One region of the Paenibacillus sp. B46(2026) genome, then DNA from elsewhere that is predicted to be linked to it. Evidence: predicted binding sites of a transcription regulator. Region 1 holds the regulator's gene; each other region holds the start of a gene.
The links. Region 1 encodes Rex, which represses fermentation and respiration genes when NADH is low (regulators of the CRP and FNR family bind a similar motif). Its sites were predicted from a motif close to TTGTGAAATATTTCACAA; they were not measured.

Region 1 (7,683 bases):
CCGGAAGCCATCATCGTCTGCACAACATTGGTTGCCTGATCGAAGTCATTGCGTGAACCTGTGGAACGTCCACCGTAGTACATTTCTTCCGCAGCGGCTCCTCCAAGTGCAATCATAATCTGCTCTTCCAGGAAGCGCTTTGTATAGAGGAACTGTTCCTGTTGCGGGTTATGACGTACATATCCCAGCGCCTGCCCACGCGGACTGAGTGCCACTTGGCTAACACTGCCTGGACGAACGAGTTCAGCCATAATGGCATGTCCCAATTCATGAATGGCGACCCTTTTCTTCTCTTCCACACTGGACTCACGGTCTGTCTTCTCACCCATCATCACTTTATCAATAGCCAGGGACAAGTGCCGCTGTTCGATGTTTAACAGCCCGTCCCGCATGGCGTATATTGCTGCTTCGTTCATAACACTTTCGAGCTGTGCACCGGAGAAACCATACGATTCTTCAGCTGTCTTCTCCAGGTTAACTTCCTTCATAAGAGGTTTATTCACCGCATGCAGTTCCAGAATATGCTTTCTGCCCTTTTTGTCAGGCAAGTCCACTTGAATGTGGCGGTCAAAACGTCCCGGCCGCGTCAGGGCGCTATCCAGCATCTCTTTGCGGTTTGTTGCAGCGATAACCAGGATTCTCGGCGTATCGGAGGAATAGATTCCATCCATTTCAGTCAGGAGCTGATTCAGGGTCTGATCATATTCACGCTGTTGACCACCTTCACGTTTACCCCCGATGACATCGATCTCATCGATAAAGATAATAGCATTTTCCTTATTTTCCTTTGTGGCACGGGTTCTGGCGTCCTTGAACAAATCCCGAATTCTGCTGGCACCCACACCAACATACATTTCCACGAATTCACTACCCGACGCTGCTACAAAAACAGAATCCGTGTAATGGGCAGCAGCCTTGGCCATCAACGTTTTCCCTGTCCCTGGAGGGCCTGTCAGCAAGATCCCTTTTAACGGGCGAATCCCGAACTTCCGGATTTCTTCATGTTTGATGAGAAAGTCAAGCGCTTCACGCAATTCCTGCTTGGCACTGTCCTGACCACCAATTTCTTCAAAAGTAAGCTTGGAAGGTCCTTTTTTCTTCCGTTTACGTTCCTGTGCAGCACCCACTGTAATCCCGCCACGCATTTGCATCATGAACAGCAAAGCTCCGACAAACACCGCTGCAATCAGAATCGGAACAATATTAACACCAGTAAAAGCAAGGAAAATAATCAACACGGGAAAAAATCCGATGGCAACTTCTTTTGTCCACTTAGGCATTAGGCCACACTCCTATCTGACCGGGCACACGCGGCAGAATAATAAACTTGCTGGCATCTCCGTCTCTGAGACTGACATATACATTGTTGTCATCCATCGCTGTATTTACCTTTATTCCATTCGTCGCCATCTTCGACAATGTCGGTGTAATCTCGGTGTACTGTTTGTTCTCCATCGCCTGAGCTACGGTAAACATCGCATCACCCCACCAACTCTCCAGTGCTTCACTGGAATGATCCACAACATCCAACTTTAGTGAACGTGTTCCAATCAAGGTCTGTCCTTCTTTGTGAATATATTGTACCAGTCTGCCCAAATCAACATCGGGTTGCAGATCCAGTTTCAATTGTACGTCATTGCGGTTAATAGTTAATTGAACGTCTTTGACTCCATCGTACTGTGTAACCATCTTTTCAATCGGATTCTGCACAGCCACCTGACGATACACAAACCAACCTCCAAACAACAGGGCGGCTGAAATGACGGCAGTTAAAACAATAGGCAATACTTTTAGCTTCAAGTGAATTACCCCTCCCAGATTTTGGCCTAACCTACCGGCTTATTGGTATAATACGAATATGTGCACACAGACTCCTGCGAAAACTCCGACAGGATTATTTGTTTTGAATGTATCTTCGAGTACATATCTGAGTATATCACATCGTATATACAATTTCGAAGGCGAAAATATGAATAAATTATTAATTTTAACTATTTAAATCAAAAATGTTTACAGGCAATACAAAGAACCGGTTCAGTCGGATATCCGTCTGCCGGTTCTTTGTGTTTGTTCTAACTGTTTGGGAGTGTGTAGACCAGATCTACCTGTTCTCCATTGCTAAAACGATAAAAACGATAGTGGTTATGCGTACCGTCTTTATAATACACTTGCCACACATATATTCCATTCACAACTCCGGGCATGATTCTTTTAATTTCACCGGCAGGAACTTCGGAACTGAAGCGATTACGTATCTGCGTTTCGGACATGCCATTCTGCAGCAGCTCACTGTGTACAGCGTTTGCTCCTGTAGCAGGTTGATTGTTTGCATCGAATTTAACCCAGACCATAACATCCTGGTTATCTTTATTTTTGCCGATCAGGGTCCAGTAGATGTTGTCAGAGCCTTCTTTGTCTCCCCAGATGTACTTGCGCAATTCATCATAGGATGTAATGCCCAGTTGCTTCTGTGCTGCCTCTATAGCGAGCGCTTCTTCCTTGCGCTGGTCCTGCGTGACATAGACGTAATAACGCTGAAGTCCAAACAGAATCAGAACCAGTGCAAGCAGCGAAATCCATATCCACTTCTTTTTTTTCTTCAAAAGCCGAACTTCCTTTCCCTATGATGCTGTCCTGCAATTAACGAGCAAGCAGACCATCAAATGCCAATTGAGACTCACGCAAAATGCGTTCTTCATCCAGCGTCAGACATTCGCCATGTTTCACCACTTGTTTTCCATCCACCCATACGTGCTCAACATCTTTGGCAGAAGCCGAGTAGATCGTATGTGAGATCAGGTCTGTATGTGGATAGAAATGTGCCTGTTCAATGTCAAGGGCGATAAAATCAGCCTTCATGCCGACCTGAAGCGCTCCGGTATTGTTCAAGAAGATGGATTTGGCACCATATGACGTTCCGAGTAGTAACGCTTCGCCTGCTGGTACTGCTGTCGGGTCACCAGATACACCTTTGTGGATCAATGCAGCCAGTCTCATTTCCTCGAACATATCCAGGTTGTTGTTACTTGCTGGTCCGTCTGTTCCGAGTGACACGGTAACTCCTGCTTTCAGCAATGCAGGTACCCGCGCAACTCCGGAAGCAAGTTTCAGGTTACTTCCCGGGTTATGGGATACAGCCACATCATGACGGGCCAAAATTTCAATCTCTTCGTCATTCAGATGCACCGCATGTGCAACCAGAGATGGACGGGAGAAAAATCCCAGTTTCTCGAGATGTGCCACAGGACGCAGTCCATAATCAGCCACGTTCTGCTCCACTTCACGAAGCGTTTCAGACATATGTGTATGGAGAGGAAGGTTTAGGTCATTCGCGACCTGTACAAGCTTCTCTATGTAGTCAGGAGGGCATGTATATGGGGCGTGTGGCGAGATTACGGTTGTAATACGACCATCTGCCTGTCCATTCCACTCACGTGCAAACGCTGCCGACTCCTCCAGCTTCCGCAACTGCTCTTCTTCCGAGCACAGCCCGATTACACCACGTGCCAGTGCTGCTCTAACGCCGGATTGCTCCACAACTTTGGCAACTTGATCCATGTGATCATACATGTCCAGGAAAGCTGTAGTTCCGCCTTTCAACATTTCAAGCACCGATAGCGAAGTTCCCCAATATACGTCTTGTGAAGTCATTTTTGCTTCCATCGGCCACATTTTTTCCTGCAACCATACTTGCAACGCAAGATCGTCTCCGTGCCCTCTGAGCAACGACATTGCTGCATGACCATGCGTATTGATCAGACCCGGCAGGAAGAACAATCCTTTTCCATCCACTTTGGTACAATTTTTGTCTTCATCCGGCAATGTCTCACCAATATGCACAATCTTGTCATTCTCAACAACCATGTATCCTTGAACCACGTTCCATGTTGTGCCTTCATTAACGGCAAATTTGCCGTTGTGGATTACCCATCTATTTGTTGTCATCTTCCTCGTCGTCCTTTCCAGTCTCCAAGTAATAGGCCAAACTAAGCAGATCCGTTGTAAAGTCAGCATGGTGAATGCGGATATGCGGCGGTGTTTTTAGAATTGTTGGTGCAAAATTAAGGATCGCTTCGATTCCGGATTCAATAAGCTGATCGGCTACATTTTGGGCTTCCGTATCCGGAACCGTGATAATTCCGATGCGGATGTTATCCGTTTTCACCGTTTCCGTCAATTCATTCATTGGTTTCACCGTCAAACTGTTGATTTGACTACCAATCTTCGGTCCGTATGCATCGAATACAGCAACAATCTTCATGTTGTCTTTCAGATATGCGTTGTAGTTGGACAAGGCCTGTCCGAGATTACCCGCGCCTACCAGAGCTACATTAATTTGCTGATCGATCTTGAGGATGTGACGAATTTTCTCGATCAAATAGGATACATCATACCCGATCCCTTTACGACCAAAATCACCGAAGTAAGCCAGGTCTTTTCGAATTTGGGCCGGATTCAGATCCAGCCTCTGTCCAAGCTCTTGAGAAGAAACAGTAGCCACCTCACGCTGATGCAACTCGCTCAAATAACGCAAGTATACAGGCAGACGTCGTACCACCGCTTCCGAAATTTTATCCGATTTCATTCTTGCTCCCCCTTACCAAGGCCACGATAAAATAATAGATGAAAAGATGAGCATCCTGTATAAACTCAAAGATAAACGTGACATTTAATACAGAATGCTCCTTGTAATTTAGGTTATAAGTTCTTACATGCAACTGTTTCAATCGGATACGGAAATATCTAATAAAGTTTAACGCCAAACGATAGTGTCATGCAATGATATAACGAACAAAACAACCCTTATTCTTGTTCTTTAGCAGGTTTTTCCAACCACTCGGTAATTCGTGGAACCATCTGTTCCGTGAGCATATGCTCCATTTTGGGACCAGGTAATGAATATAAAAAGAATTTACCATAATACGCTTCAATCACCCGTGTATCATAAACAATGACAATGCCTCTGTCCTTCGCTGTACGCACCAAACGGCCAAATCCCTGCTTGAAACGAATGACCGCTTGCGGCACAGACAGTTTCAAGAATGGATTTTTCTTTTGTTCTTGTAGCAACTCACTCTTGGCTTCCACCAACGGATGATTCGGTGGCTGGAAAGGCAATCGCACAATAGCGAGACAGGTTAATGCATCACCAGGGATATCTACACCCTCCCAGAAGCTGCTTGTGCCCAGAAGTACTGTAGCTTTGGCCTCCTGGAACCTGCGAGTCAACTTGGAGCGGCTTCCACTGTCCACGCCTTGGCCCAGCAACGAGATATCGTTACCAGACAAAGCCTCCTTCAGCGGATCATAGACCTGTCGCAGCATCTTGTAAGAAGTAAACAGAACCATCATGCGTCCACGAGTGGCAATTGCGGTCTCTGCGAGTGACTGCACCAGCATATTGACAAAGTGCGCATCACCCACACTGCCCTTCACACTCGGAAAATCACGCGGAATCACGAGAAGTGCCTGATCGCGATAGTTGAACGGTGATGGCAGCATCGACGTTAACAGTCGATTATTCTCGGAGGCTTCCTGCAAGCCAAGCTGTTCAATCATGAACTGGAATGACTTATCCACAGAAAGCGTAGCCGATGTAAGCACAACACTTTTCTTTTTATCAAAAAACAAATCCTTAAGTTGTGCACTCACATCTACAGGTACGGCATACAGCTGCAGAGATTTACTGCGGAACTGACCGCTGGCTTCCATCCAGTACACCGTTTTGGCATCATCCATACGCATGAAGAAACGTAGATTCTCCTTCAATGTGGTCAGATCTTTCAGCAGTCCTGTAATGTCCGTGATCAGACTATCCGATTGATAATCATCCTGATCCTCTTTCACCTCAAGCAGCAATTTGTCCCCTTTGCGTACCAAATCGCCCAAAGTCACATAGATCTGGTTCTCTAAATCCTGCAACTCCTGCCATTTCGCTGGTTTCTGAGATGCCTTCAGACGCAGGGAAAATTGCCCTGTCTCTCCCGGTGAAGCATCACTTCGTTCAGGCAAAAGACTGAACAGGGCATCGCTCATACGATCCCACAGTTCCTTAACCTCAACAGCCAGCGGGAACATCTGATCCACCATGGAGCCCCATTGCACCGAATTTTCATGCCCGGATAACTGCGAACGAAGCATAGGCAGCTGTCCATTACGACTGTCTTTAAACAGACGGGTCAGTGTATGAACCAACGTGAAATATTTCATATGCATTCCAAGATGTTTACCAGCTACATCCTCCAGATGATGGGCCTCATCGATCACAAGACTCTCATAGGCTGGCAGCAGCTGATGCGCTGCTTTCACATCCGTAAACAATTTGGAGTGATTGGTAATTACGATGTCAGACAATCCGGCCTCATGTTTGGCGCGATGATAGAAACATTTGCGGAACCATGGACAGGATCTTCCCAGACAGGACTCGGATTCGCTCTGTACCGTCTCCCAGAAGTCGCCTCCGCGTCCGCTAAGGTTAAGTTCCTCATCATCTCCGGTTTCGGTCTGCGTAAGCCACACAATCATCTGGGCGGCTGTGAAATAATCCTCTTTTGGTGTGGCGAATTCACGTTTATTGATTTTGTGCTCAAATTTGCGCAGACACAGGTAATGTCCACGTCCTTTGAATACAGCAGCCTTAAACGGAAACGGAACCACTTGGGTCAGCATCGGAATGTCCCGCTCTCTCAATTGCTCCTGCAGATTGATCGTATGCGTGCTGACCATGACTTTCTGTTCTTGTTTCACACTTTCGTAAATAGCAGGCAACAGATAACCCAGAGATTTACCAGTGCCTGTTCCAGCCTCGATCAAGAGATGTTTCTCTTCGTCCAGGGCTTGCCTTACACTGCTGAACATCTGAGTCTGCGCTTCGCGCTCTTCATAATGATCCAGCGTTTCCTTCAGCTTCTCCCGAATCTGATCCATAAACTGTTCGAAGCTTACACCATCGAGGGGGTTACCCTCCCGCTCATCACGTGGTGCACCAATATCGGTCCAATCACTCACATTAAGAGCAAGCTGACGATAATAGGTATGTCCGTCCAGATCCTGAATCGGCTCTGCTTCCTTCTCACTGCGCATTCCGTCCAAGAACCAACCCAAGTCACTATCTTCAGGTGCAAACAGGTCACTGAGCCGCTGAATCGTTATGAGCGGTAATTCCTTTAACTCATCCAGACACTTGAGCAGCACATAAGCTGTCGCCAGTGCATCACTGTCTGCCTGGTGAGGGCGATCATGTTGAAATCCAAATTCGGAAGACACATAACCGAGTTGATAAGAACCCAGTGATGGGAATGTAATCTTCAGAAAATCAATCGTGTCCAGAATGCGGCCAGTGAACGGTAAATAACCGCAACGGTCGAGAGCATTCTGCAAAAAGTGAAAATCAAAAGCGACGTTGTGTCCAACAAGCACCACATCATTAAGCAGCGGAACCATCTCCATCATCATCTCTTCGAGTGAAGGAGCGTCCGCCACATCTTCATCGGTAATACCCGTTAACCCCGAAATAAACGGGGGAATCGGGACACCAGGGTTCACATAAGAACTATATATTTGAGTTATGCTGTAGTCATGATCTATGATGGCAAGTCCGGCCTGTATAATCTCACCGTCGGACTGCGTGCCGGTTGTTTCGAAATCCAATACGGCAAATTTCATTGCAATGTACGGTCCCTT
Region 2 (7,683 bases), 180 kb from region 1:
CGAACTGGCCTGTTGCACCATGGCCGAATGACTTTCAGGAAATCCTGAAGTGGCAGTGGGAGAACAAAGTTATCCCGTATTGGACAGAGTGGGGTAAATTTGCAGCAGATCGTAACGTAAAAGTTGGATTGGAGTTGCATGGTGGATTCTCGGTTCATACACCTGCAACCTTGCTGAGACTGCGTGAAGCAGCAGGTGAAGTGATCGGAGCCAATCTCGACCCAAGTCACATGTGGTGGCAAGGTATTGATCCGGTTCAGGCAATTCACATCTTGGGACGTGAAGGAGCAATCCATCACTTCCATGCCAAAGATACAACGATTGATCCGGTAAACGTGAACAAACACGGTGTAACGGATATGCAAGATTATACAAATATGCTGGATCGGGCTTGGCAGTTCCGCTCGGTCGGTTATGGACATGATAACAAGACTTGGGCAGATATTATGAGTGCCTTGCGTCTGGTCGGATATGATTATGTAGTAAGTATTGAACACGAAGACGGTCTGATGTCGGTTGAAGAAGGATTCTCTAAAGCCGTACAAAATCTCCAGCAAGTATTGATTGAAGAGCCGCTGGGCGATATGTGGTGGGTTTAGAGCTACACTAGGGGGAAATTGAATATGATCAACGTCACCATTTGGAATGAATTTGTCCATGAGAAAATTCACGATGAAGTAAGGGAAGTCTACCCGGATGGTCTGCATCGAGCACTGGCTGACGGACTTGGCGGCGAAGGCTTTGCTATTCGTACGGCTACACTGGATCAGCCTGAACATGGATTAAGTGATGAAGTGTTGAATTCCACGGATGTGCTTATATGGTGGGGACATATGGCACATGATCGCGTAAGCGATGAGATCTCACAGAAGGTCGCGCAGCGAGTGCTGAACGGTATGGGAATGATTGTGCTCCATTCAGGTCATTTCTCCAAACCATTCAAAGCGCTGATGGGAACAAGCTGCGATCTGAAGTGGCGTGTAGCTGACGAACAGGAAATTGTATGGTGTGTGAATCCATCCCATCCCATTGCGGATGGCATCGAAGGCAAGATTGTATTGGAAAAAGAAGAGATGTATGGCGAATTCTTCGATATTCCAGTACCGGATGAACTGGTGTTTGTGAGCAACTTCCAGGGTGGAGAAGTATTCCGAAGCGGATGCACGTTCCGGCGTGGTGAAGGTAAAATCTTTTACTTCCGACCAGGTCATGAGACGTATCCGACCTATTACAAACCGGAAATATTGAGAGTGATCAGTAACGCAGTGAAATGGGCATATCCTGCCCGCAGCTTTAAGCCGGAATTCGGCAAGAGCGAGCCTGTAAGACCATTTGGTGGCGTGCTGGTTTAATTCATAATTTGCTTTATCCCTAGAAAGGAATCAAAAAAATCTGGGGATAACAGCGATCGGAAAGTTGTTCTGACGTTGGAGTGCTAGTGTAAAATATTCTTTAGTTAAACTTATACTGATAATGTATACGAAGGAACCCTTCTGCAAGTCGATAATGACTGTGGCAGTTGGGTTCTTTTTGGGTAAGCTAGTACTATGGGGAAGTTATACGATATTTCCCATGGTTACGACGCAGCGTGTAATGTATACTGGGATGTATGATCCATTTTGGATGTTATGCTTCTAAAATTTAAACTTTTTAGGGGCAGACGTTTTCTTTAAAGCTTAAATATGTTATTATGAAATATACTAACAAAATGTAAGTTGAGTGATCTCTAAAGAGGTGATGAATGTGGAAGGTCAAGACTTGCGGATGTGTCCGCGTTTTGAGACGGCGTTTTCTTTTTTGGGCAAGCGCTGGAATGGTTTAATTATTCAAACGTTGATGAGTGGTTCGAAGCGATTCAAGGATATCTCCAATCTGATTCCGTCTATGAGTGACAAGATGTTATCCGAACGGATGAAGGATCTTGAAAGTGAAGGTATTCTGGTACGTCACGTCTATCCCGAGACGCCGGTTCGTATTGAATATGAACTGACGGATAAAGGTAGAGCGCTCCAGCCTGTCATGAATCAAATTCAGGACTGGGCTGAGAAGTGGGTTGACTAACGTATAAGCAACATCACCCACTTTCGTTGCAGGAATGACATAGACTCCTGATTTCTGTGGAAATCAGGGGTTTTTGTCTTAGATATAACGTGATTCGGCGTTTTTCTCTTGGGCTGTGCACATGTTGTCATGAGTTGTAGTATAATCTATAGAAAATGGCCACAGACGGCCGGAGCGAAGGAGGCCCACTTGTCATGAGAGAAGAAAGCTTATCCCGTGAAGTACGCTACGGCAAGAAAGATATTGCAGAACTTGAGAGCGCATCCATTCAGGTCCATCTAATCTACAAAAAAGCTGCAGAGTTATTCAAGCGCACAGCATATTCGCGTTCGGTTAAGGATGATCTTGCCGAAGTGAATACGCATTCTGTGAACAGCGATGGTCCGAGATTAGCTCCGGCGGTACTGCAAAAATGGATTCAAACGTCCAGGGGCTGGAAGTGTATCGGATGTGAATTGAGACAACCTGATTCGACGATGTCTCAGATGGAGGAAACAATCCACGGAAAGCGTTTGGTTCAGGATGTGGGAGAAGGTCGTTTCGTTCAGGCAGAAATGCTGATCCAGGCGGTTGTCTGGTCTCAATATGAGAAGATTCGAATGTTTGCACCATGGCTTGGTGATGAACCCTTTTATAGCGTTCAGGAACTGGATGTCATTGCCCGGTATATCGTGCCTACCTATTTCTCAGAACGGCCTTTGCATGAGCAAGGGAAGGTATTCAAGGTACATCAACAGTATGGTCAGATTCCGCTTTATCAGGAGTATGTAGATGCACCTTCTTGCTGCGTGCAGGTGGACGGCGGATTGCTTGAAGGGCGATTGCTGACAGGTGTATATGTATCTGAGGAGCAGTTCTTCGGGCTCAATCCATATCTGAAAGATGGAGATGGAGGACGGACATACATGCAGGCTTGTGTCCAGTAACAGGGTAACCAATGAGAACAGAAAAATGATTAAGATTGGGGAGCCTGCACGCAGGCTCTCTTTGCTGTACAAGCCCTCTCTGGAGGTACGCGTCATAAAAGTAACGGCTTTGACACTTTTTTTTATTGAGTGTTGTGCCATAATAGAGGTTATGGACAACAGGGTGAATGATTTTACGCAGGGTGGTGTTACCTACATGATGAAGAAAATCCCCGGTTACATAGGTGTATGTTTGCTCCTACTGGCGATTTTGGCTGGTTGTAGTGAGACACAGCCTTCCGAGCAGCCAATTGTCAAAGAGACAGAAACAGTGAATACGATCACAGTGGCTGTAGATGGCAGTACGTTTTTGCCTGATGCAACGAAGTCCATTAAGCGAGATTTTAGTGAGGGTTTGACACTCAAAAAAGCATTACTCAATAGCGGACTGGTTGATTTTACGGCAGATGGCAAACGGATTCAATCCGTCGGTGAAGTTTCTCTGGATTCTTCGCTGAGCTGGGCTGTCAAATTAAATGGCAAGGATATTGAACAGGAAGATTGGGACATGGAGCTTCATGCCAAAGATGAAGTCATCATTTACGTGAAAGCCGCTGACAGTGGGGGGGATGGCGTTGCATATCAGACAACGTTACTCAATGTTAGCGGTGGAAATATTATGCCAACCCTCAATCGTCAATATGCCGGAGTCTACGTTCAAGAGTGCACAGTTCGCGATGTGTTGAAGTCCAGCGGAACTGTAAGAATGTCGGAGAATAACAAATTCGTCGTTTCGGTCGAGAATGTCACACCCCGCATGAATGAGCGGTGGGTCATTATGGTGAATGACAAAGAATTAATGGAAAATGGTTTGGACATGAAATTGAATCCACGTGATGCGGTAAAGCTTGAATTGACCAATGCATCCTAAGCATACAAAAAAGCCCAATCTCTATTTAGAGAACTGGGCTTTTTTTCATTGAAATATATAAGCAACATCCGATTAGCATAGTCAAACATTAAATACGACAGATCTCGTTCGGGCAAAGTTCACAGTGACAGATCCCCTGCAGCATCTTCAGATCTTTGATGACGATCATGCCATTGTCATATTCAATCGCATCTTTCTTACGCAGATCGCTTAACATGCGGTTTACACTTTCACGAGTGGCTCCAATCATGTTGGACAGGTCCGTGTGGGTAATTTTTTTGTGAATAATGACATGCTCTCCATGAGGCTCACCATACGAATTCGACAACCGAATGAGGGTGGAGCAGAGTGCACCCGGTTTGCCATATAACATGAGGTCCCGGAACTTGGTCTGTGTCAACCGGTGATGGATGCCCATCCATTTCATAAAGTCTATCGCAAAGTCACAATGCTGGCAGATCAGCATCTCCAGGTCTTTATGCTCCAGTACACCGATCTCACTGTCCTCTAATACTTCCGCTGAAAAGCTATGTTTAGAGCCAAAGAAGGGATCGGCCTGGCCAATCATATCACCGGATTGATACATGTACATGATCAGTTCCTTGCCTTCATCCGTGGATTTGGTGATCTGGGCACGCCCCCGTTTCATATAATAAAGTTTGTCAGAGACGTCTCCTTCCCAGTACAGATGTGTACCTTCCGGATAAGTTCTATCTTTCATTGTAACCAGCAGATGGTTGAAATTCACTTCCGAGAAACAATTCGTATTGCCGCGTTTTTCCAGTACAGTTGTTAGTTCTCTCATAAGTCTATCTCCCCTTTGTGTCCATCGGACGACCTTCTGTAGCTTGCAGTAGCCTCCGAGGTTCGCCGCAAACCGTTGCCGTCCTGATCAGGGTCATCTCGGCCGGGAGGAAGGACGGTACAAATTGCGGTGGTTCAATTTTTAAGTTCAGTATATACCTAATCTTGCCGTTTGAGGGGGAAGGAAAGGGGGCAAAAATGACGAAATTTCAAACATTGTGATTAAATTCACTTTTGATGGAGAGGATGAATTGTACAGCCCTATATTTAAATAGGAAGTGAAAATGGTTGTATGAAGGACACTACAAAACTTAAATTAAATTTGTTATACTTTGTGAAAAAAATCACATAATTATACTTTTTCCCATGTTACGATGTGAATGTAAAGAAGAGAGACAAACTAATACGAACCTTTAGGAGGATGAGGGAGATGGCTGTAAAGAACGAGGTCGCCCCAGCAAAAGAACCGACAGCAGGTCAGTATATTCAGACATTGATCGACAAAGCGAACAAAGCACACGCAGCATTCATGAAGATGGACCAGAAGCAGATTGACCGCATTGTGCAAGCCATGGCGCTGGCAGGTCTGGATAAACACATGATGCTCGCCAAAATGGCTGTTGAAGAAACGGGCCGTGGTGTGTATGAGGATAAAATCACCAAAAACATTTTTGCAACCGAATATGTCTATAATAGCATCAAATACGAAAAAACAGTAGGAGTTATTGAAGATAATGATTACGAAAGCTTCCAGAAAATTGCGGAGCCGGTCGGCACGATCATGGGGATTACACCTGTAACGAACCCGACGTCCACCACGATGTTCAAAGCGCTGATCTCCATTAAAACGCGTAACCCGATTATCTTCGGTTTCCATCCATCTGCACAGAACTGTAGCCGTGAAGCTGCTAAAATCTTGCTTGAAGCAGCTGTGAAACATGGTGCACCAGCAGATTGTATTCAGTGGATTGATGATCCTTCCATGGATCGTACCAACGCGCTGATGAATCATCCGGATGTGGCGCTCATTCTGGCAACAGGCGGATCAGCCATGGTACGTGCAGCATATAGCTGTGGTAAACCGGCGTTGGGTGTAGGACCAGGTAACGTACCTTGCTTTATTGAAAAAAGTGCAGATATCAACCAGGCCGTAACAGACCTGATCTTGTCCAAGTCGTTCGATAACGGCATGATCTGTGCTTCCGAGCAAGCGGTAATCATCGAAGAGCCGATCTTCGATCAAGTGAAAAAGAAAATGATTGCAAATGGTTGCTACTTCGTGAACAAGGATGAGGCAGCGAAATTGACTGCAGGCGCAATCAATGCAGAGAAATGTGCAGTAAACCCGGCAATTGTAGGTCAGTCTGCTGTGACTATCGCTAAAATGTGCGGTATCGAAGTTCCAGCGGGTACCAAAATCCTTGTAGCAGAAATTGAAGGAGTGGGCACAAAGTTCCCGTTGTCCGCTGAGAAATTAAGTCCGGTACTCGCTTGTTACAAAGTGAAAACCGCAGCAGACGGTATTGAGCGTGCAGCCGAAGTGGTTGCTTTTGGCGGCATGGGTCACTCCTCGGTTATTCACTCGAACAATGAAGAAGTGATCAACAAATTTGCAGATCGCCTGCAAACCGGACGGATTATCGTGAACTCACCATCCACACACGGCGCCATCGGTGACATCTACAACACCAACATGCCGTCACTGACACTGGGCTGCGGATCATACGGACGTAACTCGACTTCTTCCAACGTAACCGCTGTGAACTTAATTAACGTGAAAAGGGTGGCTCGTCGTACCGTGAATATGCAATGGTTCAAAGTGCCGAACAAAGTTTACTTCGAAAAAGGGTCAACACAGTACCTTGCCAAAATGCCGGACATCACTCGCGTAGCCATTATTACGGATGCCATGATGGTGAAACTCGGTTATGTGGAAAAAGTAGAGCACTATCTGCGTCAACGCCAAATGCCGGTAGCGATTGAAGTATTCTCTGATGTGGAGCCTGATCCATCGACTACAACGGTAGATCGCGGAACTGAAATGATGCGCCGCTTCCAACCGGACTGCATTATCGCACTCGGCGGGGGATCACCGATGGATGCTGCCAAAGCCATGTGGTTGTTCTACGAATATCCAGACACAGACTTTAACAACCTGAAACAAAAATTCATGGATATCCGCAAACGGATCTATAAATATCCACGTCTCGGTATCAAAGCGAAATTCGTAGCGATCCCGACAACTTCAGGTACAGGTTCTGAAGTTACATCGTTCGCGGTTATTACAGACAAAGAACAGGGTAACACCAAATATCCATTGGCTGACTATGAGCTGACTCCAGACGTAGCGATTGTTGATCCGGAGTTCGTATACTCCCTGCCTAGAACAGCGGTTGCAGATACAGGTATGGATGTACTGACTCATGCGATTGAAGCTTATGTGTCTGTCATGGCAAATGATTACACGGATGGACTTGCGATCAAAGCCATTCAACTGGTGTTCCAATACCTGGAGCAATCGGCACTGCAAGGAGATAAACTGGCACGTGAGAAAATGCATAATGCTTCCACGATTGCCGGTATGGCATTTGCCAACGCGTTCCTGGGTATTAACCACAGCTTGGCGCATAAATGGGGCGGTCAGTATCACACAGCACATGGACGCACCAATGCGATCCTGATGCCACACGTCATTCGTTACAACGCGAAAAAACCGACCAAATTCGCAGCGTTCCCAAAATATTCGCACTTTGTAGCGGATGAGCGTTATGCCGAAATTGCCCGGATTCTGGGATTGCCTGCACGTACAACAGAAGAAGGGGTAACCAGTCTCATCAATGCGATTCGTAACCTGAACAAAACACTGGGTATTGAAGAATCGTTCCAGGAAATCGGATTTGATGCAAAAGACTTTGAAGCACATGTAGATTATCTGGCTGACCGTGCCTTCGAAGATCAATGCACAACCGCCAATCCGAAGTT
Region 3 (7,683 bases), 560 kb from region 1:
TGCCATGACATAGTCACCAGCTCCCGAGTCAACAATCATGGAGGCAAGTGCCAGGGTTTCCATGGATGTAGAACAGGCGCCAAAGACACCGAGGTAAGGCACGCCCAGTTTTCGCGCTGAAAAGGAACTACTGGTAATCTGATTCATCAGATCTCCACCAACAAAAAAGTGAAGCTCCTCCTTGGTGATATTTGCATTGACCAAAGCCAGCTGAGAGGCCTGTTCGAGCAGTTTGCGTTCTCCCTTTTCCCACGTCTTCTCGCCAATCTCAAGATTGTCATAGACATAATCGAAATCAGATGACAATGGACCCTCACCTTCTTCTGGTCCTACAACTGCAGCTTTACCGATGATTCGCGGACGATTCTCAAACTGCCACGTCTGTCGACCCAATCGCTTCATAAATGCCCACCTCCAAATCCCAAAAAGGCGTACACGACTCCCACGATAAATGCCGCCACGACACCGAACACGATAACGGAGCCAGCAAGCTTGAACATGTTGGCACCAACACCGAGTACCAGTCCTTCAGCACGATGTTCTAATGCAGCAGAGCACATGGAATTGGCAAATCCGGTAACCGGCACTGCAGTACCTGCTCCTGCCCACTGAGCCATCTTATCGTATACGCCAAGACAGGTCAGTATAACTGCTATGAGGATCATCACAGCAACCGTTGGACTGGAGGCTTCCTTCGATGTCATGTCGAAACCGGCCATGAAAGCCTCCTGAATAGCCTGTCCGATCAAACAGACGGTTCCACCAACCAGAAATGCCTTGAGGCAATTTTTCAGGATCGGACGAGGCGGCTCATGTTTTTTGGCAACTTTCTTATACTCCTTTTCATCCATGGACAGAGACGACGATTTTTTCGAGCTTCCCGATGCAGATTGAGCTGGCAAAATACAAGACCTCCTTTATGTGAAAATGAATCAACAGCTACGGCTGATGAAGCCTATGTGTGTAATCCTCTATTCATTGTTTGTTAATGATCGGAAGGTTATGTATCCGACGGCAGACAGCATATGTTTCCAACAGAATGAAGCCGTGGAAGCAGGAATGGATTACGCCGGATCTCCAGAGTTATTTTATTACGTTCTATAAATAAAGAAGAACAATCACGAGCAAGATAAAAAGAACGATAAACAGCATTTTTTCCGTGCCCTCTTCCGGAGGCTTCATTTGATTTCCCCACTCCTTCCTGTGTGCAGACAAGCGAATATAAAGCATGAAGAACTTCAAAACATGATGACCTCTCCTCCGTATATTCATATTCACTCAAACGGCGTCAGGATTGCGACTACAGCGGATAAAATGATAAAACTCGGGCACGGTACGTGCCCAACATATGCCTTAAATACGTGACATAAACATGGACAATCACTTGCGCAAGGTTCATACTGTAATGTGACCAGTGGTTAAATAACAAGTCCTCAGCATCTTAAAGTACGTGTTCAAAAAGTCTGTTTTCAGTACCGAGAAGATGGGATGAAGATAAAAGACTTTTTGAACTATATCTTAAAGGACAACAGGCGGGTAGCCGTTCTACTGTGACCTGATTTACATACCAACAGAGGAGTTGTTGACACATGAATGAAAAAACGATGGATATGTTCCGCACGTTAACGGAGTTCCCTTCCGCATCCGGTTTTGAACGAGAGCTTCGGGGCTGGATGAAAGAGCAACTTTTCGCTTATACCGATGAATTCGTACAGGATCGTCTTGGGAGTCTTTTTGGTGTATTACGCGGGGAGGAATCCGGCCCTAAAGTTATGGTAGCCGGACACTTTGACGAAGTGGGTTTCATGACTACGGGCATTACGGAAACGGGTATGGTCAAATTCCGTCCACTCGGTGGATGGTGGAGTCAGGCTGTACTGTCTCAACGACTGGAAATTATCACACCTGATCGCCGAATTATCGGGGTTGTTGGTTCTACACCTACGCACTTGCTGGACGAATCCCAACGGAGCAAACCTGTAGATCTGAACACCATGTATCTCGATATTGGAGCGGACAACCGGGCGGAAGCAGAATCCTGGGGCATTCATCCTGGGATGCAGATCGTGCCGATCTGTGAATTCACACCCATGGCCAATCCGAAGAAAATTATGGCCAAAGCGTGGGATAATCGTTATGGCGTTGGACTTGCACTTGAACTGGTTGAAGCGCTGCACAAGGAAAAACTGCCTAATACGCTCTATGCTGGTGCAACGGTTCAGGAAGAACTGGGGCTTCGCGGTGCACGTACAGCAGCCAATCTGATTCAACCGGATATCTTCTTCGCACTCGACTGTAGCGCCGCGAATGATATGACAGGTGACAAACAGTCATTTGGACATATCGGACAAGGGGCATTACTTCGTATTTTTGACCCGGGTATGTTCACCCATCGCGGAATGGTGGAGTATGTGCAAGACACGGCTTCATCCAATCAGATCAAAATGCAATATTTCATCTCGCCAGGTGGTACCGATGCAGGTCAAGTTCACCTGAGTGGAATTGGTGTACCTTCAACGGTAATTGGTATCTGTGCCCGTTATATTCACACCTCCTCCTCCATCATCCACACAGACGACTATGATGCAGCCAAGGAGCTGATTGTGAAGCTGGTGAAGGGTCTGGATCGGACAACAATGAATTCCATCATTGATAACGCGTAACAGTTGACTTGATTTTCAAATGGACAAGAGACCTCCTGACTATATCGGGAGGTCTCTTTTTTATTTCCACAACTATATCAGTTGAACTATACATTTACACGAGAACGTAGAGGACAGAAATAAGCTGGAGAATCGAAGCGTTCGCCTTTATATCCGATTTTCACCTTTGAGAAAGGGGATCAGAAAATCTGAGTAAACAGCGATCGGAAGGCTGTTCTGTCATCGGAGTGGTAGGTGTAAATATTCTTTAGTTCAACGTACGTACGTAGATTAATAGGCCGAACATTATAGGGAATTACACATAAGATACAATAACGGTAGATGAATCATACTCCAAGCAGCGGGGGACCTGTTATGGCAGTGAGAAGGAATGGAAAATCAAATAAAAGTTCTAAAAAAACAAATGCCGCAAACACCCTTCTCAATGGCAACCTTAAAGGAAGAAATCTGGAACTTATCGTTGCAGCATTACTGGTAAGCGGGAAGTTACGCGTGGATGCGGTCACATTGTTTCGAGAAGCTACTTTGGTCGTTGAACTGGTCGGGCAGTATAAAACGTTACAAAATATTACACCATCGAATCAAGACAAACTGGTGCAATTCCTCGATGAGATCGGTGGCGATATGACGTTAAATGACGTTATACGGGCTTTCCAACAGAGAATCAATTCTTAAACGCCAAGAAATGAGGTTGAAGTGATGTCTGACTTTGACGGAAATGGGTTCGCTGAGCTACTGATCATTGTCATTCTTGTTGTTTTATTTGTATTCGGTTCTTCCGATATTGACGACCTGACTGATTCTCCTTCTCAATCCTGAATTGGCTAGGTTATTATGAATTATGAAATGCATACCTGTAAACGCCAGCCCACAATAAGCGGGCTGGCGTTTTTGGATGGCTATAGAAATAGCGGTGAAAATGCAATCCAGGCCAAAATAAGAGTAAGCACAATGCAGACATTCTCTACAACGGCCCCACGCTTGGTCCCTGTACTCATCAGATTCACCCGTATGCGCCACTTGAACGGTGGTAACGGACGAATACCCCGATTGGTTAGTGAATCGGCCAACAGATGCATCGCATATGCCGTGCCTCCCGCTACCCAGATCTCCGGTCCCTGCTGCTGGGTCGTGCTGTACAACAAGCCCGCCCATATTGCGGTTCCGTACAGGGTATGTGTCAGTCCCCTATGAGTCAGTGTGGTGCAGAGCATTAACAAACTGCCTGCAATCAAGTTCCACGGTGCGAACGTGTGACCATAAAAGACCAGCCCGAGTCCAATCGCAAACATCAGCACTTTGCGGAGCGAACGTGAGGGCAGGAATGACACGAGCGCAATGAGGATCGCAAGCAACAGGTTCCACGGTTTGGCATGAACATAAAAGTACACAAATACAGCTGTCGGCAAAAGAATGGTCTGTAACAGCCTGATCAGGCTATTAGGCAATGCTCTAGATACCAGCAGTGAATTCGGCTCATCGATGTCAGGCAATAAGGAACCAATCAGAGCAACCGTAACTGCCGGTGCAGTCACCGGCATACCAGCCAGCTGAAGTACAGAAAGTGATACGCCTGTCCCGATCATCAGGTGGGATCTTCCCATCATGGTGCAAAAACTTCCTTTCGAAGAAATAGGGAACATACATAGCCCACTTTTGATAGTACAACGAAACCAAAACAAGAACAATAGTTCGTATTTCTTATTTGTATGAAAATAAATATAACTTTCTGTGATGGGGCTCACACTATTATATTTATGACTCTTCTATCTTTATTAGTGAATTAAATCACATAAACAGTCGTCAACTACTTGTATAATTTCAAATATAAGCCACTAAAATTGTTGGTAATGTACAGCGTCTATCCAAGGAGGCATACACACATGAACGGAAAAAAAGAGAAACTCGTTATCATTGGTAACGGAATGGCAGGAATCAGTACTGTAGAACAAATTTTGAAATTAACTTCGCGATTTGATATTACCGTTTTTGGCACAGAGCCCTACCCTAACTACAACCGCATTATGTTGTCCTATGTATTGGAAGGAAGCAAAACACTGGCTGACATCGTACTGAATGATCTCCACTGGTATCAGGATTATGGTATTACCCTCCATACAGGAACAACCGTAACCCGAATTGATTCGGAGACCCGTGAGGTTGTGACGGAGGAAGGAACTCGCTTCCCTTATGACAAAATCATCATTGCGACTGGTTCCAACTCCTTTATTCTCCCAGTACCTGGACATGACAAAGAGGGTGTCGTCGGTTTCCGTGATATCGCCGATTGCAATGTCATGCTGGAAGCTGCTAAACAGTACAAACGAGCAGCCGTTATCGGGGGCGGACTGCTTGGCCTCGAAGCTGCCAAAGGTCTGGTACAACTTGGCATGGAAGTTACCGTAGTGCACCTGATGCAGGATCTGATGGAGCGTCAGCTCGATCCGCAAGCTTCAGCCATGTTGAAAGCAGAACTCGAACGTCAGGGTATCCGGTTCAAGATGGGTGCGCAGACTTCCGAACTGCTGGGCGGCAAACGGGTTGAAGGAATTCGTTTTGCAGATGATTCCGTACTGAATGTTGAGTTTGTGGTCATGGCTGTAGGGATCAAACCCAATACGGTTGTAGCCCGCGAAAGCGGTATGGAAGTGAACCGGGGGATTGTCGTGAATGACTACATGCAGACGTCACTTGAGAATGTGTACTCGGTCGGGGAATGTACAGAGCACCGCGGGGTATGTTACGGCCTCGTTGCCCCATTGTTCGAACAAGGCATGATTCTCGCGAAACATATCTGCGGTGTGGAGACCGCTCCTTATGAAGGTTCTGTTGTATCCACGAAATTGAAAATTTCGGGTGTGGACGTCTTTTCAACCGGTGAATTCATCGACAGTCCAGAGCATACCGTCATTTCACACAAAGATGACTGGAAACGGATTTACAAAAAAATTCTCCTTCGTGACAATAAAATGGTCGGTGCCGTGCTCTTCGGTGACATTACGGATTCTGCCGAATTGCAAAAGCTGATCAAAAATCAAGCCGAAATGACCGAGGAATTGTACGGTTCGCTCATGGGCACAGGCTGTGGCGGTCATAAGAAAGCAACCTCTGTTGAAACGATGCCCGAGGACGAGATCGTCTGCGGATGTAACGGGGTGACTAAAGGAACTATTGTCGATGTAATTACAAACCAGGGCCTTACCACTGTAGATGAAATCAAAGCCTGTACCGGTGCAACCCGCTCTTGCGGTGGATGTAAACCGGTTGTGGAACAGATTTTGCAATATGTACTTGGAGACAACTTCAGTACTGGAGCCAAACAGGGAATCTGCGGATGTACATCTATGGGACGGGATGAGATTGTAGCCGAGATTCGTCAAAAAGGACTACAAACGACCAAAGAAGTCATGAATGTACTTGGATGGAGTCAGCCAGAAGGTTGTTCCAAATGTCGTCCGGCAATCAACTATTACCTTGGCATGATTGCACCGGATACGCACGAAGATGAGAAGGAGTCCCGTTTTGTCAACGAACGCATGAACGCGAATATTCAAAAAGATGGAACTTATACGGTTGTACCTCGGATGTATGGCGGGGTGACTACACCAGCAGACCTCAAACGCATCGCTGACGTTTCCGTCAAATATGATGTTAAAGCAGTCAAAGTGACTGGCGGTCAGCGTCTCGACTTGATTGGTGTCAAAAAAGAAGATCTGACTAAAGTCTGGGCTGAACTGGATATGCCTTCAGGTTATGCATACGCCAAATCGCTACGCACGGTCAAAACATGTGTGGGCTCCCAATTCTGCCGATTCGGTACACAGGATTCCATGGCGATGGGCGCTCGCATCGAACGCAAATTCGAACGTCTGGATCTGCCGGCCAAGTTTAAATATGCCGTCAACGGATGTCCACGGAACTGTGCTGAGGCATGTACAAAAGATATCGGTATCGTTGGTAACGACGGGGGTTGGGAAATCTTTATCGGTGGCAACGGCGGTATTAAAGCAAGGCTTGCTGATTCCCTATGCAAAGTAAAAACGGACGAAGAGTTGATCGAACTGTGCGGAGCCATCATGCAATATTACCGCGAGACAGGTAACTATCTGGAACGAACTTCCGAATGGGTGGAACGCATGGGTCTGGAACATATTCGATCGGTTGTGGTGGATAACCTCGAAGAACGCAAAGCATTGATGGAGCGGATTGAGTTTGCACTTGAGCATGTGGAAGAACCTTGGCAAAAAGCGATCCGCAATGAGGAAGGCCAGAGTAAAATGTTCCACGGAATCGAAGTGTCAGCGCGTCCATAAGCAGGCTGGCAAGATGTATCAGGATCAATGTTAAATAGATAAAAGGAGTGGTTCAAGATGACGACAAAACAATCAGGCACCTACTTCCCTGCCGGAGTAGTTGAAGACTTCCTGCCACGCATCGGAAGAGTAGTTGAAATTAAGGATCATCAGCTTGCTGTCTTTCTTGCATCGGATGGAACCATCTTCGCCGCGGATAATCACAATCCCCACCCTAAGGGTGGGCCGCTGGCTGAAGGCATCGTGTCCGGGCATTATCTGTATGATCCACTGTATGATTGGAAAATCGACCTGACGACCGGTCTTGTGCAAGCACCGGACAACGGTCAAGTACAGATGTATCCAGTGAAAGTAGAGAATGGCCAAGTCTGGATCGCCATATAGCTCCATTGAAACGTTCAAAGATTGATGCAAAATAATGGGGGAAACCGTGATGTATACACCAAGTGTTGAGGGAATTATAGAAGCTGCGGTTAAAAAACGGGATCAAATGAACGCAAGCCTGCCACGTTACATGGTTGCTGCCTTGATGGCTGGTGCCTATGTAGGACTTGGCATCGTTCTGATCTTCAGTATTGGTGCTCCGCTCCTTGCGGCACAGTCACCACTGCAAACCATGTTGATGGGCATGTCCTTCGGACTCGCGCTCACACTGGTCATCTTTGCCGGATCGGAACTGTTTACAGGTAACAATATGTTCTTTACCA
Region 4 (7,683 bases), 2.1 Mb from region 1:
ATCCCTATATCATATCTTCTTCGAGGTTATCGCGTAAAGAGAACAGTATGTTTTTGCTTCATATTCGCCGCTATAGCGGCTTCAAAATATTTTCAAAAAAATGTTTTTGAGTTTGATTCAACTTCAGAATTCAGGGGTAAATTAAAAATAAGGCATTAGGCTAGTGTTTCCCCACTTCCTCCTCATGCCATATCATGGACCACTCCCGAAATTCGCCATGAACAGGTTTCGTTCCCCCGAACCTTGTCATGGCGAATTTATTTTGCGTTAAACTCCAACAAGGACCCCATACAAAAAAACGATCCCGTCCTGTTCCGTCACAGCATATGCGCCATGAACCGAGCAAGAATCAGAATCGTCTTGACTTCTAATATACGTGTATACATACCTCGTTGTGCCCGCTATGCTTGTTTGCTCCACATCGCTCTGGCTTCAGTATCCACAGGTTCGATTGATGTCGCTATCTCTGGCTTCACTTTCGGCTCCAACTCACGCAGGTACACCATCCAATAAGCTGCGGCTACAAACAGAGCACCACCAGTCAGATTCCCGAGCCATACCGGAATGAAATTCATCACATATTGGCCCCACGAATAATGTCCTTCGAAGATTGCCGCCGGGATGAGGAACATATTGGCCACAACGTGCTGGAATCCAATCGCCACAAATGCCATCGTTGGAAACCAAATACCTAGTACCTTACCACTCATCGTATCCGAAGCATAAGATAACCACACGGCCAGCGCGACCAGCCAGTTACAGCCGATTCCAGAGGTAAAAGCTTGCAGGAAGCCGTCATGCAACTTATGCCCAGCCATATCCACCACTTTCGCCAGATATACACCCTCTCCGGTCAGACCCAGCACATGTCCAAACGCGTACGCGACAAACAAAGCTCCAACAAAGTTACCAACCGTCACTAAAGTTAGATTCTTCAACATACTGCCCATAGATAGCTTACGAGCAATTGTCGCGAGTGGAACAGCCATCATATTTCCCGTCAGCAACTCTCCCCCACCAATGAGCACCATAATCAATCCAACCGGGAACACCGCTGCTCCAATCAGATTGACCAAACTTCCCCACTCTGCTGGCGCAGAAGCAATTACCCGAATATCCAGTAGAAAACCCAGCGCGATAAAAGCCCCTGCCAGAAAACTGAGCACCAGTACGGAAGATACCGGATATTGAGCCTTCTTCATTCCTGTTTGCGCCGTATATTGTGCAACCTCAAGAGGTGTTTTTGCTGCCATTATGATCCTCCCCTTCACCATTCATGAACAAACGAAATCAGCTTTTCTGTTAATATGTTCATTGTATCGCGAAGGTTTCAAGAGGTTTGTTACTTTTATCACAAAGTTTGAAAATGAATAACAGTGCCGTTTTGCTTCTCGCCGTCATCGGTGTGATATAATACTTTCGTCTAATTTTTTTTGATATTAAAGGAGAACACAATGGACCAGGTTTTAATTTTAAATATCAAATTTGAATATGAAGGAATTACTCATAAGATTCACCCTGTTGTTTTAAAGAATAGTGAAGAAATGGTATTGATCGACTGTGGCTATCCTGATTTTTTCCCTCTTATTTCAGACGAACTTCATAAGCACGGAATATCTGCAAAAGATTTAACAGCTATTTATATCACCCACCAAGATGATGACCATATGGGAACTGCTGCGGAATTCAAGCAAAAATATCCTTCATTAAAAGTAGTAACCTCAACACTGGAAGCACCATATGTGTCAGGAGCTATGAAAAATTTACGCTTACTTCAAGCCGAAAACATGCTTGAACAATTACCTGATGAACAAAAAGATTTTGGACTTGCATTTTGTGAACGTTTAAATATGTTAAACACAGTTCATGTAGATCAGATGGTTGATGATGGCGATTTTCTAAATTGGGCCAGCGGTTGTGAAATTATTTCAACACCAGGGCATACTCCGGGACATACTTCTTTATATCTCAAGGACCAAAAGATTTCTAAGCACGGGCGATGCTGCTGTAATCGACAACAATGAGCTTGTTGTTGCTAATCCACATTTTTGTTTAGATTTAGAGGCTGCTGAAAGATCGCTCGAGAATATTAAGAATATGGATGTTGAGACATATATCTGTTATCATGGCGGCATTTTCAAAAGGTAATTCGACAAAAAAACATCCCAATGTATTTATCATCGGAATGTCTTTTTGGTCACGCGCTTCTGCTCTTCCGGTACCCTCTGGAATTGACGCCAGGAGATGCACCCGGTAGCTAATTTTACCGGCTTACACCATTGCTGGTGCTTTTACCTCTATTGGAGGCAGTGCTTGCAGACCCGCCGTGTTCAGGAAGTTCCACGGTTTGTTGTAATGAGGCTGGAAGAAGAAGTCGATGAAGGCCAGCTCGTCTACGGTCATGTTGTTTTGGATGCAGACCGAGATCGTATTAATCGATTGAGTCAGATCAACCTGTGACATTACTTGTGCTCCGACGATTCGACGAGTAGCCTGCTCGTATACCACTTTGAGCAACAGTTTCTCAGCCGTAGGCATGAATTCCGGACGGTAGCTGTCTTCCAGCACCACGGATTCCACAATCAGACCTTCGTCAGCAGCAGATGTTTCCGTCATCCCGGTACCTGCAATATTTTGCTCATAAATCTTGATACCCGATGTTCCTTGTGTACCCATATACGGTGTCGTAGGGCGAACCAGGTTGCGGGCTACCAGTGTACCCATCCGCACGGCGTTGGTCGCCAGTGGAATGTAAGATGCTTTACCAGTCGGGTTGTAATGAATTGCACAACTGTCACCCGCAGCGAAGACGTCTTTTTGACTGGTTTGCATATATTTATCCACGATAATTGCACCGTTCGGGAGCATATCCACTTGACCTTTGAGCAGCTCGGTATTTGGACGGAAACCAATGCACAGAATAACCAGATCGGTTTCGAACTCCCCTTTGGACGTAATTACCTTGGTCACTTTGCCATTCTCTCCAGTAAACTTCTGTACCGTTTGACCGAGAGCCAGCTTGATGCCGCGTCCAGTCAACGTATCTTCGATCGCATCCGTGAACTCAGGATCCAGGTATTTGTTCAAAATCCGGTCCACACTGTCGATCAGGGTGACTTCCTTGCCGTTCATTTGGAAAGCTTCCACCAGTTCTACGCCGATATATCCTGCACCTACAACGGTAACGCGTTTGGCATCTTTGGCTTTTTCAATAATCGTGTTGGAATGATTGTAGTTTTTGCATAGCAGAATGTTGTCCATCTCAATGCCTTCAAGCTTCGGAACGACAGGCCATGAACCAGTTGTCACAATCAGCTTGTCAAACGTATCTTCAAATTCTTCCCCGGTTTGCAGGTTTTTAGCCCGAAGCGTATGGCCCTTGGCATCGACTGCCGTCACTTCATGAAGCATCTTGGTCACAACACCTAGCTCTGCCAATTGATTGGGCGAAGAATAGAACAAGCCGTCAGGGTCTTTTACAACCCCACCTACGTAAAGCGCAATGCCACAAGATAGGAAGGAGATATTGTCATTGCGCTCATACACCGTGATGGTAGCGTCCGGGTACAATTTGGCGGTGTTTACGATGGCTGCGGTCCCTGCGTGTGTACATCCGATAACTGCGATTTTCATTAAAAGTTCCTCCTCGAAGTATATAAATGAGTTTGAATATAATGTTATTATGGTTGTGAAATATTTCACTTCTTAATCGATACTGTGTATGTGATTTATTTCACTTTATACACTCATTATAATGTGATATTTTTCACATTGCAATAGGTTTTGCAAAAAAAGTTTGTCGAAAGAAGTTATTCCCTTTTATTTAAACCTTTCTTCCCTTCGTTTTATTGATTTCATTGTCCCCGGATCCGGGTCAGTTTATGCTATGCAATGGCTTCCGGATCTCTATATAGATGCTTTCAGTTAGAGCCTCTTCCCCATTCATGTTTTACTTGTACAAAAAATAAATGGCTTCAATTTTCATGACAGGGTTGATTTTTAAATTGGTAAGCGCTTACAATAATAACAATCCTTTAAATGGCTTTTATGTAAATTAAACACCAAATCTCACTTCGTTCAGGAGGCGTTCATTTGAAGAAACGTTCAATGCCTGTCGTATTCCGCATGGTTCCTGTTACGCTTGTCATCACCATGATGACAGCTGGAGTAGCGATCCCCTTCGCTGCTGCTTCTGCCGATTCTCCACCCGTTACAATTAAAACGGAGGTTCTGTCCTCCAAACTTCCAGCAGCTGCCGATGTATCTTCCCTGTTTCAGAAGTTCAGGGATTACAGCAATTTTGCAACTGGCGATCTGGCTAAAGATACGGCCTATGCCCTCAATATCGTTTCGTGGCAGATGCCGCACGGTGGATTTTACAAAGACATGAAAGAGCAGTACGCAGCACCCTGGGATGGTGTAACAGCACGATCAGGCTGGAAAGACCCGAATGGGATTGAACTTGGCACCTTCGATAATGATGCAACAACTTCCGAGATCCGCTTTCTGGCTGACATGTATGAAAAAACCGACAATCTGGCCTTTAAGAACAGTGTTCGCAAAGCGGTGGACTTTATCCTGATCTCCCAATATCCATCTGGAGGTTGGCCACAGGTCTATCCCAAACGAAGTAATTACTCTGACGCGGTGACTTACAACGACAATGCGATGGTACAAACGATGGTTTTGTTAGACGATATTGTTGAGCGAAGAAATGGGTTTAACAACGATATATGGACCTCCAATGACCGCAGCAAGCTGAAGAAAGCTTTGGACAAAGGGATTGATTATACGCTGAAAGCGCAAATTATCAATAATGGCTTGCCCACCGTTTGGGGTGCGCAGCATGATCCTGTGACCTATGCTCCTGTGACGGGCAGAGCGTATGAATTAGCTTCCAAATCGGGATCAGAGTCGGTGGCAATTGCTGCTTTTCTCATGTCCAGGCCTCAGACTCCCGAGATTAAACAAGCCGCTAAAGGGGCTCTGCGATGGTTCGATACGGTGCGAGAGAATGGAACCAAGTATAACCGGCAAGGACCCGTATATTTTGAACCGGATGCAGGAAGTGTGATCTGGTACCGTTTCTATAACGTGGATGAAGATGTGCCTTTCTACGCGGATCGGGATGGAATGAAGTACATGAACATTCTGGACATCAGTGAGGAACGGAGACACGGCTACTCCTGGGCCGGAAGCTATGCTCGTAACCTGCTTAAGCTGGCCTCGGATCAAGGCTATTACACACTAAGTAAGCCCTTGCCTTGATCCTGGAGCTACATCTACCTGATGAGAAGCTAAACCTACGTCGTATATAAAGTCATCTAAAAAGCCTATCCTCGCATAAGCAAGGATAGGCTTCTCTACAACCTTGTATTAACCGAGTAATTTCTCGATTTCTGCACTCATGGCTTCCGGGGATTCTTTCGGTTCAACGCGACCTACCACTTCACCTTCACGGTTAACAAGGAACTTGGTGAAGTTCCATTGGATGTCGCTGGTTTCACCTGCGCCGGGTTGTTGCTCTTTAAGGTATTGGAACAGGGGATGTGCTTCCTCACCATTCACATCTACCTTGGCAAACACCGGGAAATTCACACCATAGTTAATCTGGCAAAATGATTCCGCTTCCTCACTTGTACCTGGCTCTTGCCCTCCAAACTGGTTACAAGGGAACCCCAGTACAACCAAGCCTTGATCGCGATAACGATCGTATAGCTTTTGCAATTCACCGTATTGCGGGGTCAGTCCACACTTGCTGGCTGTATTGGCAATGACCAATACCTTACCTTGATACAGATCCAGTGAGACTTCTTGGTTCGCGGTGGTTACCGCCTGATATGAATATACGGACATGACTGATTCCTCCCATGACATATGTTAGTTTGGGCTGTTGCGAGCACGTTGGCATAACCATTGAACCTACAGCCTGTCCTATTATTATAGACCTGATCCGATGCGATTACCAAATCCCGGTATACTCATACCACTGCTCCGGGTTACTTTAACCTGACTTGGCAGCCACAATCGCATCATACCGCTCTTGCCGCTCTGCCTTGGTTAGTTTGGGACAGCTGTAACAGTAGTTCTGCCCACCATACACTTGATAGTGCAGACAGCATGTCGGCTTCATCAGCATGGTCTCTCCAGGTTGATGCGGATTAGCAATCTCGACCGGTTTGAATGACAGCAAGTTCTTCCGTAACCCCAGAATTTCCGGTGGCATGGCGATGACATGCTCATATCCCTGAATCACCGCTTCTCGTTCTGATTCTGTAATGTCCATCTTCACTACGGTCGTCTTGAACCATCTCAGAATGGATGCGAGCTGTGCCCACATCTGACCGGTGTTCGCTTCTCCGGCAAGCGCCACGCCTTCAATCATGGGACGTAGTTGTTCACCGTAATATGCTGTAAGCAACTTATTCCGCCAGTGGGATGCATCTCCACCACCGTTGAAGACTGAACCAGGATGGGCATGCTCAGTTGTATCTACAAGTTGAAAATGGAGTACGGGACGCCCCTCTTGAACCTCCAACTGTAGTTGGATATTCTCCAGCGAAATATTCAGCGACGTGTCACACATGGACGTCATGTAATGAATACCAAGCAATAGACCACGAACAGAATGCATGAAATATACAGCAGCAGAGCGAAGAGAATCTGCACGCAGATGCTCATTATAGGCTTCGAGCATACGCTTTGCGTTCTCCGGATGTCTTAACCATGTCAGAGGCATGCCAAAAACCGGTTCGTTAACCGGACTGGTCGTTATACGTCCATATTGCTCTAACCACGTGTAGTTAATTGCTCCCATCGGTTGCAAACCTCCCATGAATGCGAATGAGCCGCGTGCGTTACGCACAGCGGCTTCATTCTATAGTGTAAGGACCACGTATGGCCCATTTCGTTAACTTCCTGTCGCTTGAACGCGTTGTTCTGCCCGTCCTCCTGCATGAACCATCGCGCTGTTCATGACCATCTGGTCTGGTGTTTTCGATTGTTGACGTTCACCTGCAAGAGCATATGGCAAGCAAAGCGGTACACCGGAACGCGGGTCAATCACGATATCTGCTTCAATGTTAAATACTTCACGAAGTACATCCGAATTCATAACTTCTACAGGTGAACCATGAGCGATTGCTTTACCTTTTTTGATACCAATCATGTGATGTGCGTAGCGGGAAGCATGATTCAAGTCATGCACAACCATAACAATGGTACGGTTGGCTGTGGCATTCAGCTGCTCCAGTAATTGCAATACTTCGAGCTGATGAGCCATATCCAGGAACGTTGTCGGCTCGTCCAGGAAAAGGATATCCGTTTCTTGGGCAAGTGCCATCGCAATCCAGGCACGTTGACGCTGTCCACCGGACAGTTGATCAATCGGACGATCATGGAATTCAGTCATGGCTGTCACTTCGATAGCCCATTCAATCATGCGTTTGTCTTCAGAACGCATGGAACCAAATCCTTTTTGATAAGGAAAACGTCCGTAGGATACCAGTTCAGTAACCGTAAGTCCTTCAGGGGCTGTCGGGTTCTGTGGCAAAATCGCAAGTTGCTTGGCAACTTCACGCGTGGACTGCTTATGGATGGACTTCCCGTCGAGCAATACACTACCTGCTTTTGGAGCCATAATACGTGCCATCGTTTTCAGGATGGTTGACTTCCCTGAACCAT

Region 2: a site for Rex is predicted at 5,034-5,051, ahead of adhE (bifunctional acetaldehyde-CoA/alcohol dehydrogenase). Genes of this name have one in related genera too.
Region 3: a site for Rex is predicted at 4,440-4,457, ahead of nirB (nitrite reductase large subunit NirB). Genes of this name have one in related genera too.
Region 4: a site for Rex is predicted at 1,340-1,357, ahead of AC1S8V_RS27815 (formate/nitrite transporter family protein). Genes of this name have one in related genera too.

Annotation. Positions count from the first base shown of each region.
Region 1 is NZ_CM165907.1:4,195,831-4,203,513, forward strand. It holds gene AC1S8V_RS18670 (AAA family ATPase) at 1-1,280, opposite strand, end outside; gene AC1S8V_RS18675 (hypothetical protein) at 1,273-1,800, opposite strand; gene AC1S8V_RS18680 (hypothetical protein) at 2,073-2,603, opposite strand; gene AC1S8V_RS18685 (amidohydrolase) at 2,641-3,945, opposite strand; gene AC1S8V_RS18690 (redox-sensing transcriptional repressor Rex) at 3,932-4,585, opposite strand; gene dinG (ATP-dependent DNA helicase DinG) at 4,804-7,665, opposite strand.
Region 2 is NZ_CM165907.1:4,379,728-4,387,410, reverse strand. It holds gene AC1S8V_RS19645 (sugar phosphate isomerase/epimerase family protein) at 1-599, shown strand, start outside; gene AC1S8V_RS19640 (ThuA domain-containing protein) at 624-1,352, shown strand; gene AC1S8V_RS19635 (winged helix-turn-helix transcriptional regulator) at 1,738-2,061, shown strand; gene AC1S8V_RS19630 (hypothetical protein) at 2,256-2,987, shown strand; gene AC1S8V_RS19625 (hypothetical protein) at 3,184-3,897, shown strand; gene AC1S8V_RS19620 (Crp/Fnr family transcriptional regulator) at 3,986-4,702, opposite strand; gene adhE (bifunctional acetaldehyde-CoA/alcohol dehydrogenase) at 5,132-7,683, shown strand, end outside.
Region 3 is NZ_CM165907.1:4,751,044-4,758,726, forward strand. It holds gene spoVAD (stage V sporulation protein AD) at 1-402, opposite strand, end outside; gene spoVAC (stage V sporulation protein AC) at 399-902, opposite strand; gene AC1S8V_RS21335 (hypothetical protein) at 928-1,104, shown strand; gene AC1S8V_RS21340 (M42 family metallopeptidase) at 1,590-2,663, shown strand; gene AC1S8V_RS21345 (hypothetical protein) at 3,018-3,338, shown strand; gene AC1S8V_RS21350 (metal-dependent hydrolase) at 3,563-4,270, opposite strand; gene nirB (nitrite reductase large subunit NirB) at 4,547-6,976, shown strand; gene nirD (nitrite reductase small subunit NirD) at 7,034-7,360, shown strand; gene AC1S8V_RS21365 (formate/nitrite transporter family protein) at 7,410-7,683, shown strand, end outside.
Region 4 is NZ_CM165907.1:6,283,965-6,291,647, forward strand. It holds gene AC1S8V_RS27815 (formate/nitrite transporter family protein) at 402-1,253, opposite strand; gene AC1S8V_RS27820 (MBL fold metallo-hydrolase) at 1,455-2,024, shown strand; gene AC1S8V_RS27825 (FAD-dependent oxidoreductase) at 2,272-3,633, opposite strand; gene pelA (pectate lyase) at 4,093-5,268, shown strand; gene AC1S8V_RS27835 (glutathione peroxidase) at 5,377-5,856, opposite strand; gene AC1S8V_RS27840 ((2Fe-2S)-binding protein) at 6,005-6,817, opposite strand; gene AC1S8V_RS27845 (ABC transporter ATP-binding protein) at 6,911-7,683, opposite strand, start outside.